DNA from 2 places in the Adlercreutzia sp. CNCM I-6215 genome. Region 1 is predicted to be linked to the other one. Evidence: riboswitches for the same ligand, from Rfam matches in the RefSeq annotation. Region 1 holds a riboswitch; the other holds the start of a gene.
What was found. Region 1 has a riboswitch for FMN ahead of ribD (bifunctional diaminohydroxyphosphoribosylaminopyrimidine deaminase/5-amino-6-(5-phosphoribosylamino)uracil reductase RibD). Riboswitches for the same ligand answer to the same signal wherever they lie in the genome.

Region 1 (5,876 bases):
GTAGTAGAAGGTGGCGTACAGACCCGAGTAGATGGCCAGGTCGAACTGGTCGGTGGTGTGGTCGGCCAGCGTCACGCCGGAAGCGGAGGCCTGGGCGTTGTTCACCAGCACGTCGATGCGGCCGAACTTCTCGATGGCCTGGTCGATGACGTTCTGCACCACGGCCTGGTTGTCGGCCCCGGCATTCACGTCGGCGGCCACGCAAAGCACCTGGATGCCGTATTCGGCCTCCAGCTTCTCCTTGGCCGTCTCCAGCTTCTTCACGTTGCGGCCGGTGATGACCAGGTTCGCGCCCTCCTTGGCGTAGGCGGTGGCGATGCCGTAGCCGATGGAACCGGCGGATCCGTCCTTGAGCGCCGCGAACCCAGCGCCGGTGATGATGGCGGTCTTACCTTCGAGAAAACCCATGGAGCCTCCCTTTTCGTCCTGCGCGGGGCTCCCTCGCTGCTGCACAAAGAGCCTATCGCGCGCTTACCTAAGCTTCACCCTATCAGATTTCCTCGCGACTATGTTTCCAGAATGTTGCGCGGCCCCGTTACGTCCCCGAAAGGCAAAAGGCGCCGAGCCCTGCGGCTCGGCGCCTTCCCTAGCGCGATTGGCTTTAACGCTCGCGAAAACTACTCGTCGAGCGCCTCGGCGATCTCGTCGGTGATGTCCATGGTGTGGTACACCGCCTGCAGATCCTCCAGCTCCTCCAGCTTGTCGATGAGGCGCATGACCTTCTTGGCGTCGGCCACCGACACCGCCGACGGCGTGTTGGCGATCATGGTCATCTCCGCGCCCTTCACCTGGATGCCCTGGGCCTCAAGCTCCTTCACCACGGCCATGAGATCGCCCGGCGCGGTGTAGACGATCCACTCCTCGTCGGCGTCCTCGTAGTCGTCGCCGCCGGCCTCGGCCACGGCGAGCATGAACTCCTCCTCGTCGGCAGCGGCGCCGTTCGGACCGATGGGGTTCTTCTTGTCGCCGGTCTCGACCTCCTTGGACACCATGATCTGGCCCTTGCGGTCGAACTGGAAGGCCACCGAGCCGGAGGTGCCGAGGTTGCCGCCGGAATGGGAGAAGGCAGCGCGCACATCGGCGGCGGTGCGGTTGCGGTTATCGGTCAGCGCCTCGCAGAGCACCGCCACGCCCGCCGGGCCGTAGCCCTCGTAGACGACGGTCTCGTAGTTGGCGGCGTCCTTGCCGGAACCGAAAGCCTTGTCGATGGCGGTCTTGATCTTGTCCTTGGGCATGGAATAGCCCTTGGCCTTCTCGATGGCGGCGGCCAGCGACGCGTTGTTGTCGGGGTTCGGGTCGCCACCCTCCTTGGCGGCCACGGTGATGTTGCGAGCCAGCTTGGAGAACAGAGCCGAGCGCTTAGCGTCCTGCGCGGCCTTGCGATGTTTGGTGGTTGCCCACTTAGAATGCCCTGACATGAATTAAGTCCCTTCGAAACGCGAATACAACAGCGGTTTATGGTACCACAAGGGCGCGAACGGGAAAACCCAGCTGCCGCGCTGCACGGTTTTTCTACGGAAGGGGCCGCGCGCAGAGAACGAGCGCATCGCCAGGTTTGTCGGATACGCGGCTGTGGCGCGCCCCTGGAAAGAAGCGCCACGTCCCGAGCAATCACCAACGGTATCCACAGATTTCCCAATTCGTGGGTTGCGCGGACTTCCATAAAGCACTATGATCGATCAACAATTGAACATGATCTTCAGGGCGGGGTGAAAGTCCCCACCGGTGGTACAGCCCACGATCCGCACGTCTTGCGCTTGCGGCTGATTCGGTGAAATTCCGAAGCCGACAGTTACAGTCTGGATGGAAGAAGATAGGAAGTGCTCCCCAGCGGAGCGCATCGGACAGTTAGAAGCCCTGGAACCTTTTGGTTTCAGGGCTTTTTTCGCAATCGTCCGCTCATCTTTTCGGAAGTGGCGCCCGAAGGTCGCAGCGATGCGTTGGAGGTGAGCGATGTCCCAGAAGTTAGAGCAACTCGCACGCGACGAAGCCTTCATGGCCCGTGCGCTGGTGCTTGCCGAGAGAGGGACTGGCTGGACCAGCCCAAACCCACTCGTAGGTGCCGTTATCGTGAAAGACGGCCGCATCATCGGCGAGGGCTGGCACACCGCATGCGGCCAGCCCCACGCGGAGCGGGAGGCGCTGGCCGCATGCGCCGAAGACCCCGCCGGAAGCACCCTGTACGTCACGCTGGAGCCGTGCTGCCATTGGGGCAAAACGCCACCCTGCACCGACGCTATCCTGGAAGCGGGCATTGCCCGCGTCGTCGTGGGCGCCCTTGACCCGAACCCTTTGGTGGCGGGCCAAGGGTGCGCGCAGCTGCGCGAGGCGGCCACGGTAGTGGAGACGGGGGTCCTGGAAGAGGGGTGCCGGCACCTCAACGAGGTATTCTTCCACTTCATTACCACCGGGCGCCCCTTGGTGGTGCTGAAATACGCCATGACCCTGGACGGGAAAGCGGCCACGCGCACGGGGGCATCCCGGTGGATCACCGGGCCCGAAGCGCGCGAGCGGGTGCATCGCGACCGACACCGGTTCGCAGCCATCATGGTGGGCATCGGCACCGCCCTAGCCGATGACCCCGCGCTTACCTGCCGCTTGGAAGGCGGCCCCTGGCGGCAGCCGCTGCGCATCGTGGTCGACTCCCAAGGGCGCTTGCCCCTGGATGCGTTGCTCGTGCGGACAGCCCAAGAGATACCGACGCTGGTGGCGGTGGGGCCGCAGGCGAGCGCCGAGCGCACAGGCGCCCTGCGCGAGGCCGGATGTTCAGTCTGGGCGTCGCCGCCGGCGGAAGGGGGCAACGGCGCAGTGAACCTGCCGGCCCTTCTCGATCACGCGGGCAGCTTGGGCATCGACTCGATCCTCGTCGAAGGCGGCCCTGCGCTGCACGGCGCCTTCATCGACGGCGGACTGGCGAACCGCGTGCAAGCCTATATCGCCCCGAAGCTTTTCGGGGGAGCAAGCGCGCCAGGGCCGGTGGCAGGTCGGGGCGTGGCGCTGCCCGCCGACGCGCTTCGCCTTTCCTCCCCCACCGTCACCGCCCTTGGGCCCGATCTGCTCTTAGAATGCGCCGTTTCCCCTTCAGTCGAAAGCGAGGCGACACCATGTTCACCGGCATTGTAGAGGAAATCGGCACCGTAAGGACGCTGCGCCGGGGCGCCCATTCGGCCGTTCTGTCCATTGACGCGCGCACCGTGCTCGAGCGAACTCGGCTGGGCGACTCCATCGCCGTGAACGGCGTCTGCCTCACCGTCACTTCGCTGGGAGCGACCCAGTTCAGCGCCGATGTCATGCACGAGACGTTGCGACGCAGCAACCTCGGCGCCCTGCATGCCGGCAGCCCCGTGAACCTGGAGAGGGCCATGGCGGCCGACGGGCGATTCGGCGGACACTTGGTGTCGGGGCACATCGACGCGGTGGGCACGATTCGCCGCATCCAGCGCGACGACAACGCCGTGTGGTACACCATCGGAGCCGATGCGACCACCCTGCGCCACATCATCATGAAGGGATCCATCGCCATCGACGGCGTCAGCCTCACGGTGGCGCGCCTGACCGACGCCGACTTCGCCGTGTCCATCATCCCCCACACCCGGGCCGAGACGACCCTTTCCCTCAAGCGCGTCGGCGATGAGGTGAACCTCGAAACCGATATGGTCGGGAAGTACGTCGAACGGTTCCTCGGCGCCCCCCTCCCCCCTCCATCCGCGACGGCCGAGAGCGGCGGTATCACCCAAGCATTTCTGACAGCGCATGGATTCTAACGAAGGAGCACCCCATGGAAGAGAACAAGTCATTCCAGTTCAGCACGATCGAAGAGGCGCTGGATGATTTGCGCGCGGGCAAGATCATTCTGTGCACCGACGACCCCGACCGCGAGAACGAAGGCGATTTCATCTGCGCAGCGCAGTTCGCCACCACCGAGAACGTGAACTTCATGGCAGTACACGGCAAGGGGCTCATCTGCATGCCCATGTCCGCCGAACTGTGCCAAAAGCTGGCGTTTCCCCAAATGGTCACCGAGAACACCGACAACCACGAAACCGCCTTCACCGTGTCCATCGACCACGTCGACACCACAACGGGCATCTCGGCGCAAGAGCGCGGGCTGACCGCGCGCGCCGTGGTGCAGCCCGGCGCCCGCCCGTCCGACTTCCGCCGGCCGGGCCATATGTTCCCGCTGATGGCAAAGGCCAACGGCGTGCTGGAGCGCAACGGCCACACCGAGGCCACAGTGGACCTGATGCGTCTGGCCGGTCTTGAGGAGTGCGGTCTGTGCTGCGAGATCATGCGCGAAGACGGCACCATGATGCGCACACCCGAGCTGATAGAGCTCGCCCGGCAATTCAATTTGAAGTTCATCTCCATCAAAGCGCTCCAGGACTACCGCAAGAAGCACGAATGCCACGTGGTGGAAGTGGCCGATACGGCAATGCCCACGCGCTACGGGGCATTTCGCGCCCACGCCTTCGTGAACAAGTTGAACGGCGAGCACCACGTGGCCCTGGTGAAAGGCGACATCGGAGACGGCGTCGATGTGCTGGTGCGCGTTCATTCCGAGTGCCTCACCGGCGATGCCTTCGGCAGCCTGCGCTGCGATTGCGGCCAGCAGCTGGCTGCAGCGATGGCCCAGGTGGAAGCCGAGGGGCGCGGGGTGGTGCTGTACATGCGCCAGGAAGGGCGCGGCATCGGGCTTGTGAACAAGCTGCGCGCCTACGAGCTGCAAGATGCCGGCATGGATACCCTGGAGGCCAACCTGGCCCTGGGCTTCGCGGGCGACCTGCGAGAATACTACATCGGCGCCCAAATTCTGCACGAGCTGGGCGTAAAGACCATGCGACTGCTTACGAACAACCCCGACAAAGTGTACCAATTGGGCGATTTCGGGCTGCAGATCACCGAACGCGTGCCCATCCAAATGCCTTTGACCAGCCACGATGAGTTCTATCTGCGCACCAAGCAGGAGAAGATGGGGCATTTGCTGTACTTCGATGAGGAGCGCCAGGCGTCCTAGCGCCTGTACAACTCGACTAAGGAAACCAACGTTTGGGAAAGGATCATCATGACGGTATTCGAAGGGAAGCTGGTATCGGAGAACATCAAGGTCGGCATCGTGGCCTCCCGCTTCAACGAGTTCATCACATCCAAGCTGATCGGGGGCGCCATGGACGGCCTTTTGCGCCACAACGTGCGCGAGCAGGACGTCGACATCGCCTGGGTGCCCGGCGCTTTCGAGGCGCCGCTTGCCGCGCAGAAGATGGCGCAATCGGGCCGCTATGACGCCGTCATCTGCCTGGGCGCCGTCATCCGCGGCGCCACGAGCCACTACGACCTGGTCTGCAACGAGGCCGCCAAGGGCATCGCCCACGTATCGCTGGAAAGCGGGGTGCCCGTTATGTTCGGCATCGTGACCACCGACACGATCGAGCAGGCAATCGAGCGTGCGGGCACCAAGGCGGGCAACAAAGGATTCGACTGCGCCACGTCGGCCATCGAGATGGTCAACCTTCTGCGGGAGATCGAAGGCTAGGGGCCCATGGGCGGCACGGTATTTTTCGACTACGATGGCACGCTCCACAATTCCATGCATCTGTACGGCCCGGCGTTTCGCCGCGCCTATGCTGCCTTGGTAACCGATGGCTGGGCCGCCCCGCGTACGTTCTCCGATGAGGAGATCGCCTCGTGGCTCGGATACTCCCCTGCCGCCATGTGGGCCTCCTTCATGCCCGAGCTGCCCGAAGCGATTTGGCAGCGCGCATCGGCCGCCATCGGAGAGGAGATGCGCCGCTTGCTCGCGGCGGGCGCAGGGCGCCTGTACCCCGGCGCGAAGGCCATGCTGGAATCCCTGCGCGAGGAGGGATGCACGCTCGTGTTCC
Region 2 (5,876 bases), on a different contig from region 1:
GAACGGCTGCACCGTGAAGTGCACCGACGACGTGAAGGACGCCTGCACCGGCGCCGACGTCATCTACACCGACGTGTGGGTGTCCATGGGCGAGCCCGACGAGGTGTGGCAGCAGCGCATCGAGCAGCTGCAGCCCTATCGCGTGACCAAGGAGATCATGGCCATGGCGAAGCCGACGGCCATCTTCCTGCACTGCCTGCCGGCCTTCCACGACACCAACACCACCACCGGCGCCGACATCGCGAAGCGCTTCGGCGTGACGGAGATGGAAGTGGAGGACGACGTGTTCGAGTCGAAGCAGTCGAAGGTCTTCGACGAGGCCGAGAACCGCATGCACACCATCAAGGCCGTCATGTACGCCACGCTGCAGTAGCTTTCGTACCGCTACGGTAGCTGGCACATAGTTCGACACCTCGGGGCCGTGCGGAGTCGGGAGGGGAACCGCACGGCCCCCGTGTTTTGTCAGTCATTCGATTAAGGAGGGATAACCATGGCAGCTGCAGAGAAAGGCAAGAAAAAGAGGGCGCCTCTGTCCTCGTTCACCATCTTGCTCATCATCTTGGTGGTTCTGGCGATTGTCACTGTTATCATGTCCGCGTCGGGCGTCGAGGGCGTCCAGGGCGCGACGCTTTCCCAGGTGCTCACCGCGCCCGTGTTCGGCTTCCAGGACGCCATCGGCGTGTGCCTGTTCGTCATGATCCTGGGCGGCTTTCTGGGCATCGTCACCGAGACCGGCGCCCTTGACGCCGGCATCGCGGCCCTCGTGCACAAGCTGAAGGGCAACGAGCTCGTGCTCATCCCGATTTTGATGGCGATCTTCTCCATCGGCGGCACCACCTACGGCATGTGCGAGGAGACGGTGCCCTTCTACCTGCTGCTCGCCGCCACCATGGTGGCCGCAGGCTTCGACAGCCTGACCGGCGCGGCCGTGGTGCTGCTCGGCGCCGGCGTCGGCGTCATGGGCTCCACCGTGAACCCGTTCGCCGTCGGCGTGGCCGTCGACGCTTTGAACGGCATCGGCGTGTCCGTGAACCAGGGCATCATCATCGCGCTCGGCGTGATCATTTGGCTCGTGTCGCTCGCCATCGCCATCGTCTTCGTGATGCGCTACGCCAAGAAGGTGAAGGCCGACAAGGGCTCCACCTTCCTGTCGCTGCAGGAGCAGCAGGACATGATGAACGAGTGGGGCATGAAGGAGTCCGAGACCGAGGCCGCCGACGATGACGCCGCCGCGACGCCGAAGATGTCCGGCCGCCAGAAGTGGTCGCTCATCGTGTTCGCGCTCACCTTCGTCATCATGATCGTCTCGTTCATTCCCTGGGCCGACCTCGGCGTCACCATCTTCGATGCCGGCGCCACCACCCAGGAAGTGACGACCACCGTGACCGGCGAGGAGCTTGTGAGCGCCTACGACGAGGCGAACGGCACCACGACGACGCTTGCCGCTCCGGTTGAGGCCACCTCCGTTGCCGAGGAGGAGGTCACCCCGGCCTGGTCGAGCTTCCTGACTGGCGTGCCGCTGGGCAGCTGGTACTTCGACGAGGCCTCCACGTGGTTCCTGCTCATGGCTCTTGTCATCGGCGTCATCGGCGGCGTGTCCGAGAGCCGCTTCGTGAAGGCGTTCATCAACGGCGCCGCCGACATGATGTCGGTCGTGCTCATCATCGCGCTGGCCCGCTCCATCACCGTGCTCATGGCCAAGACGGGCCTTGACATGTGGATCCTGAACAACGCCGCCGCGGCGCTGACGGGCATGTCGGCGATCATCTTCGCGCCGCTGTCGTTCCTGCTCTACATCGTCCTGTCCTTCCTGATCCCGTCCTCCTCCGGCATGGCCACGGTGTCCATCCCGATTCTGGGCGGCCTGGCCCACCAGCTGAACTTCTCGGTCGAGACCATGGTCATGATCTACTCCGCCGGCAACGGTCTTGTGAACCTGTTCACGCCGACCTCCGGCGCCATCATGGGCGGCTTGGCCCTCGCCAAGGTGGAGTACTCCACGTGGCTCAAGTTCGGCGCCAAGCTGTTCGTGGTCCTCGGCGTGGTCTGCATCGTGATCCTCACGGCGGCCATGGTGATCCTGTCGTAGCATCCAGGGCAAGCGCGCGAACTTGTGCACTTGCACAGTTCTGACCTGCGGAACCGTTAGCGGGAGCGCCCGGGCACAGTGCTCGGGCGCTCCTGTTTTTCTCGGGTCGTTCATGCTATTATGGCCGCTTATAGGCGCGATTGGGTACGGCACAGCCCGCGCGCGTGGTAACGCCGACGTACTGAAGACGTACAGAAGAGGAAGTTAGACCAATGGAAATTCGCGAATCCCTCGAAGCGGTCATCGACGCCGCGATCGACGCGGCCCGTGCCGACGGCTCACTTGAGCTGGCGGAGGCCCCGCAGGCAGCTCTTGAGCGACCCCGCGACGAGGCCAACGGCGACTGGGCGAGCACCGTCGCCATGCGCACCGCGAAGCTCGCTCACAAGAACCCCCGCGAGATCGCCCAGATCATCGTGGACCACATTCCCGCAAACGACATGATCGCCTCCGTGGAGATCGCCGGCCCCGGCTTCATCAACATCCGCCTGTCGGACGCGGTGCTGCAGGGCGTGGTGCGCGAGGTGCGCGAGGAGGGCGACAACTTCGGTCGCGGCACCATTCCCGAGGGCGAGCGCTACGTGAACCTCGAGTACGTGTCCGCCAACCCCACCGGCCCCTTCCACGTGGGCCATGGCCGTTGGGCGTCCTTGGGCGATGCCATGGCGCGCGTCATGCGCCACGGCGGCTACGACGTGTACGAGGAGTACTACATCAACGACCACGGCAACCAGATGGACGTGTTCGGCAACTCCGTGAACGTGCGCTACCAGCAGCTGCTCGGCCGCGACGTGGAGATGCCCGAGGCGTGCTACGGCGGCGCCTACGTGAAGGACATCGCCCAGGACATCATCGACCGCGACGGCGACAAGTGGCTGAACGTCTCCGACGAGGAGCGCGTTGAGGCCTTCCGCGAGATGGCCTACGACATGACGCTCAAGAACCAGCGCGAGGTGCTGGCCAACTTCGGCACCACCTTCGACAAGTGGTTCTCCGAGCGCTCGCTGTACGTGGAGGACGAGAACGGCGAGAGCGCCGTGTCCCGCTCCCTGGACGCCATGCGCGAGAAGGGCTACCTCTACGAGAAGGACGGCGCCCTGTGGTTCCGCTCGACGGATCTGGGCGACGACAAGGATCGCGTGCTCATCAAGGGCGACGGCGAGGCCACCTACTTCATGAGCGACGTGGCCTACCACTACGACAAGATGATGCGCGGCTTCGACCACCTTATCGATCTGTGGGGCGCCGACCACCACGGCTACATCAAGCGCTGCGAGTGCATGCTCGAGGCTTGGGGCTGGCCCGGGGCGCTCGAGGTGCAGCTGGGGCAGCTCGTGAACCTGTTCCGCGATGGCAAGGCCGTGCGCATGTCCAAGCGCACCGGCGAGATGGTCACCTTCGAGGAGCTCATCGACGAGGTGGGCGTGGATGCCACCCGCTACCTCATGCTGTCTCGCTCGGCCGACCAGCCCATCGACTTCGACATCGAGGTGGCGAAGAAGAAGGACGCCTCCAATCCGGTGTACTACGTACAGTACGCCCATGCGCGCATCTGCTCGATCCTGCGCAAGGCGGCCGATGAGGCCGATGCCGCCGCCGTCGAGGCGGGGGAGATGACCATGGGCGAGCTCGCCGAGAAGATCATCCCCGAGGATTGCGACCTGACGCCGCTCACCCATCCCTCTGAGCTGGCGCTCATGCGCAAGATGGCCGACTTTGGCAACCTCATCGCCCTGGCGGCCCGCGACCGCGCGCCGTTCCGTCTGACCCACTACGCGCAGGATCTGGCGTCGCTGTTCCACCAGTTCTACACCAACTGCCACGTGCTCACCGACGACGCCGACGTGCAGACGGCGCGTTTGGCCCTGTGCGACGCCACCCGCATCGTGCTGGCCTTGACGCTGAACCTGCTGGGCGTGTCGGCTCCGGTGAAGATGTAGCCATCGGATTTTGTGCTTTCACCCATTTGAAATAATTTGGGTAATTGACTATCGGGAAGAACGGCCGTAATATCCTTCCCGTCGAACAACTACATAGCATCTTCAGGGCAGGGTGAGATTCCCGACCGGCGGTAAAGTCCGCGAGCCTTAGGGCTGACTCGGTGAAATTCCGAGACCGACAGTACAGTCTGGATGGAAGAAGATCTTCAGCGTGCGCGCGTATGCTCAAGGGCCCTGGAACCTCGTGTTTCAGGGCCCTTTGCAATGCGGGCGCCCCCCTGTCCTGAGGTGTCTTTGTGAAAGGAGGCATGATGGACGGAGGGCGCAGCGTCCCCGATGGGGCGCGAGGGGGCGTGCGATCGTCGGAAGTGGGTGCGCAATCAGCGGATGCCGACGGCTCGCTGCCCGCTGAGGCTGATGAGCGCTTCATGGCCCGAGCCGTTGAGCTGGCCCGGCGCGGAGCGGGATGGACGAGCCCCAACCCCCTTGTCGGCGCCGTCATTGTGCGAGACGGCCGTATCATCGGCGAGGGCTGGCACCACCGTTTCGGCGGTCCCCATGCCGAGAGGGAGGCGCTTGCGGCTTGCAGCGAGTCGCCGGCCGGTGCCACGGCCTATGTCACCTTGGAGCCCTGCTGCCATACGGGCAAGACGCCGCCGTGCACCGAGGCGCTTATCGAGGCCGGCATTGCGCGCGTGGTCGTGGGCGTGCTCGATCCCAACCCTCTTGTGGCGGGCAGGGGCAACGAGGCTCTGCGGCGGGCCGGCATCGAAGTGGCCGTGGGGGTCTTGGAGCCATCGTGCCGCGCTGTCAACGAACCGTTCCTGCACGCCATGGAGCAGCGCCGTCCCCTGGTGATAGCCAAATACGCCATGACCTTGGACGGGAAGGTGGCCACGCGGGAGGGGCTTTCTCGCTGGGTGACCGGAGAGGCGGCGCGCCGCCGCGTTCATGAGGACCGCCACCGCCATGCCGGGGTCATGGTGGGCATCGGCACGGCGCTCGCCGACGATCCTCTGCTGACGTGCCGCCTCGATGGACGCGAGGTCTCCCAGCCGGCGCGCGTCGTGGTCGATGCCGCCGCGCGCCTTCCCCTGGAATCCCAACTGGTTCGCACGGCAAGCGAGGCGCCCGTGATAGTGGCCGTGGCCGAGGGCGCGCTGCTGGCTCGCCGCAACGCCCTGGCCGAGCGCGGATGCGCGGTGGTTGCGGTGCCTGCGAGAGAAGGTCGCGTTGACCCTCGCATTCTCATGGAGCTGCTCTGGCAGCGCTTCTCTCTGGACTCCCTGATCGTGGAAGGGGGGCCGACGCTTCTCGGCAGCCTTTTCGACGAAGGTTTGGTCGATCGCGTCCAAGCCTACATTGCGCCCAAGATTTTCGGCGGCTTAGAAGCTTTGGGCCCCGTGGCGGGGCGCGGGGTGGGGGATCCGGCGGATGCGCCCGTCCTTTCCGAGGTGTCCCTGCAGATGATGGGAGGCGACGTGCTGCTGGAAGGGAGGCTTCAGCCATGTTCACCGGTATCGTAGAGGAAGTGGGACGCGTGCGTTCCCTGCGCGGCGGCTCCAAAGACGGCGTGCTACGCATTGCCGCCAAGCGGGTTTTGGGCGATGTGCGACTGGGCGACTCTATCGCAGTCAATGGTGTGTGTCTGACGGTGACGGACTTCGACGGCGGCTCTTTCACGGCAGATGTCATGCCCGAGACCCTGCGGCGATCGAATCTGGGAATGCTCCGCGCGGGGAGCCCCGTCAATCTGGAGCGCGCTCTGGCGGCCGACGGGCGCTTCGGGGGCCATATCGTATCGGGCCATATCGACGGCATGGGCACGATTGCCTCGGTGCGCCAGG

Region 2: linked by a shared signal. The riboswitch ahead of ribD (bifunctional diaminohydroxyphosphoribosylaminopyrimidine deaminase/5-amino-6-(5-phosphoribosylamino)uracil reductase RibD) and the one ahead of ribD (bifunctional diaminohydroxyphosphoribosylaminopyrimidine deaminase/5-amino-6-(5-phosphoribosylamino)uracil reductase RibD) in region 1 are both predicted to bind FMN.

What each region holds. Positions count from the first base shown of each region.
Region 1 is NZ_CDRVMA010000002.1:267,495-273,370, forward strand. Features, by position in the region: gene ACW4LP_RS02855 (SDR family NAD(P)-dependent oxidoreductase) at 1-408, opposite strand, end outside; gene ACW4LP_RS02860 (YebC/PmpR family DNA-binding transcriptional regulator) at 618-1,418, opposite strand; FMN riboswitch at 1,692-1,819, shown strand; gene ribD (bifunctional diaminohydroxyphosphoribosylaminopyrimidine deaminase/5-amino-6-(5-phosphoribosylamino)uracil reductase RibD) at 1,954-3,123, shown strand; gene ribE (riboflavin synthase) at 3,105-3,764, shown strand; gene ACW4LP_RS02875 (bifunctional 3,4-dihydroxy-2-butanone-4-phosphate synthase/GTP cyclohydrolase II) at 3,779-5,014, shown strand; gene ribH (6,7-dimethyl-8-ribityllumazine synthase) at 5,063-5,530, shown strand; gene ACW4LP_RS02885 (HAD family hydrolase) at 5,537-5,876, shown strand, end outside.
Region 2 is NZ_CDRVMA010000006.1:156,168-162,043, reverse strand. Features, by position in the region: gene argF (ornithine carbamoyltransferase) at 1-373, shown strand, start outside; gene ACW4LP_RS06545 (YfcC family protein) at 491-2,089, shown strand; gene argS (arginine--tRNA ligase) at 2,302-4,029, shown strand; FMN riboswitch at 4,124-4,237, shown strand; gene ribD (bifunctional diaminohydroxyphosphoribosylaminopyrimidine deaminase/5-amino-6-(5-phosphoribosylamino)uracil reductase RibD) at 4,338-5,555, shown strand; gene ACW4LP_RS06530 (riboflavin synthase) at 5,537-5,876, shown strand, end outside.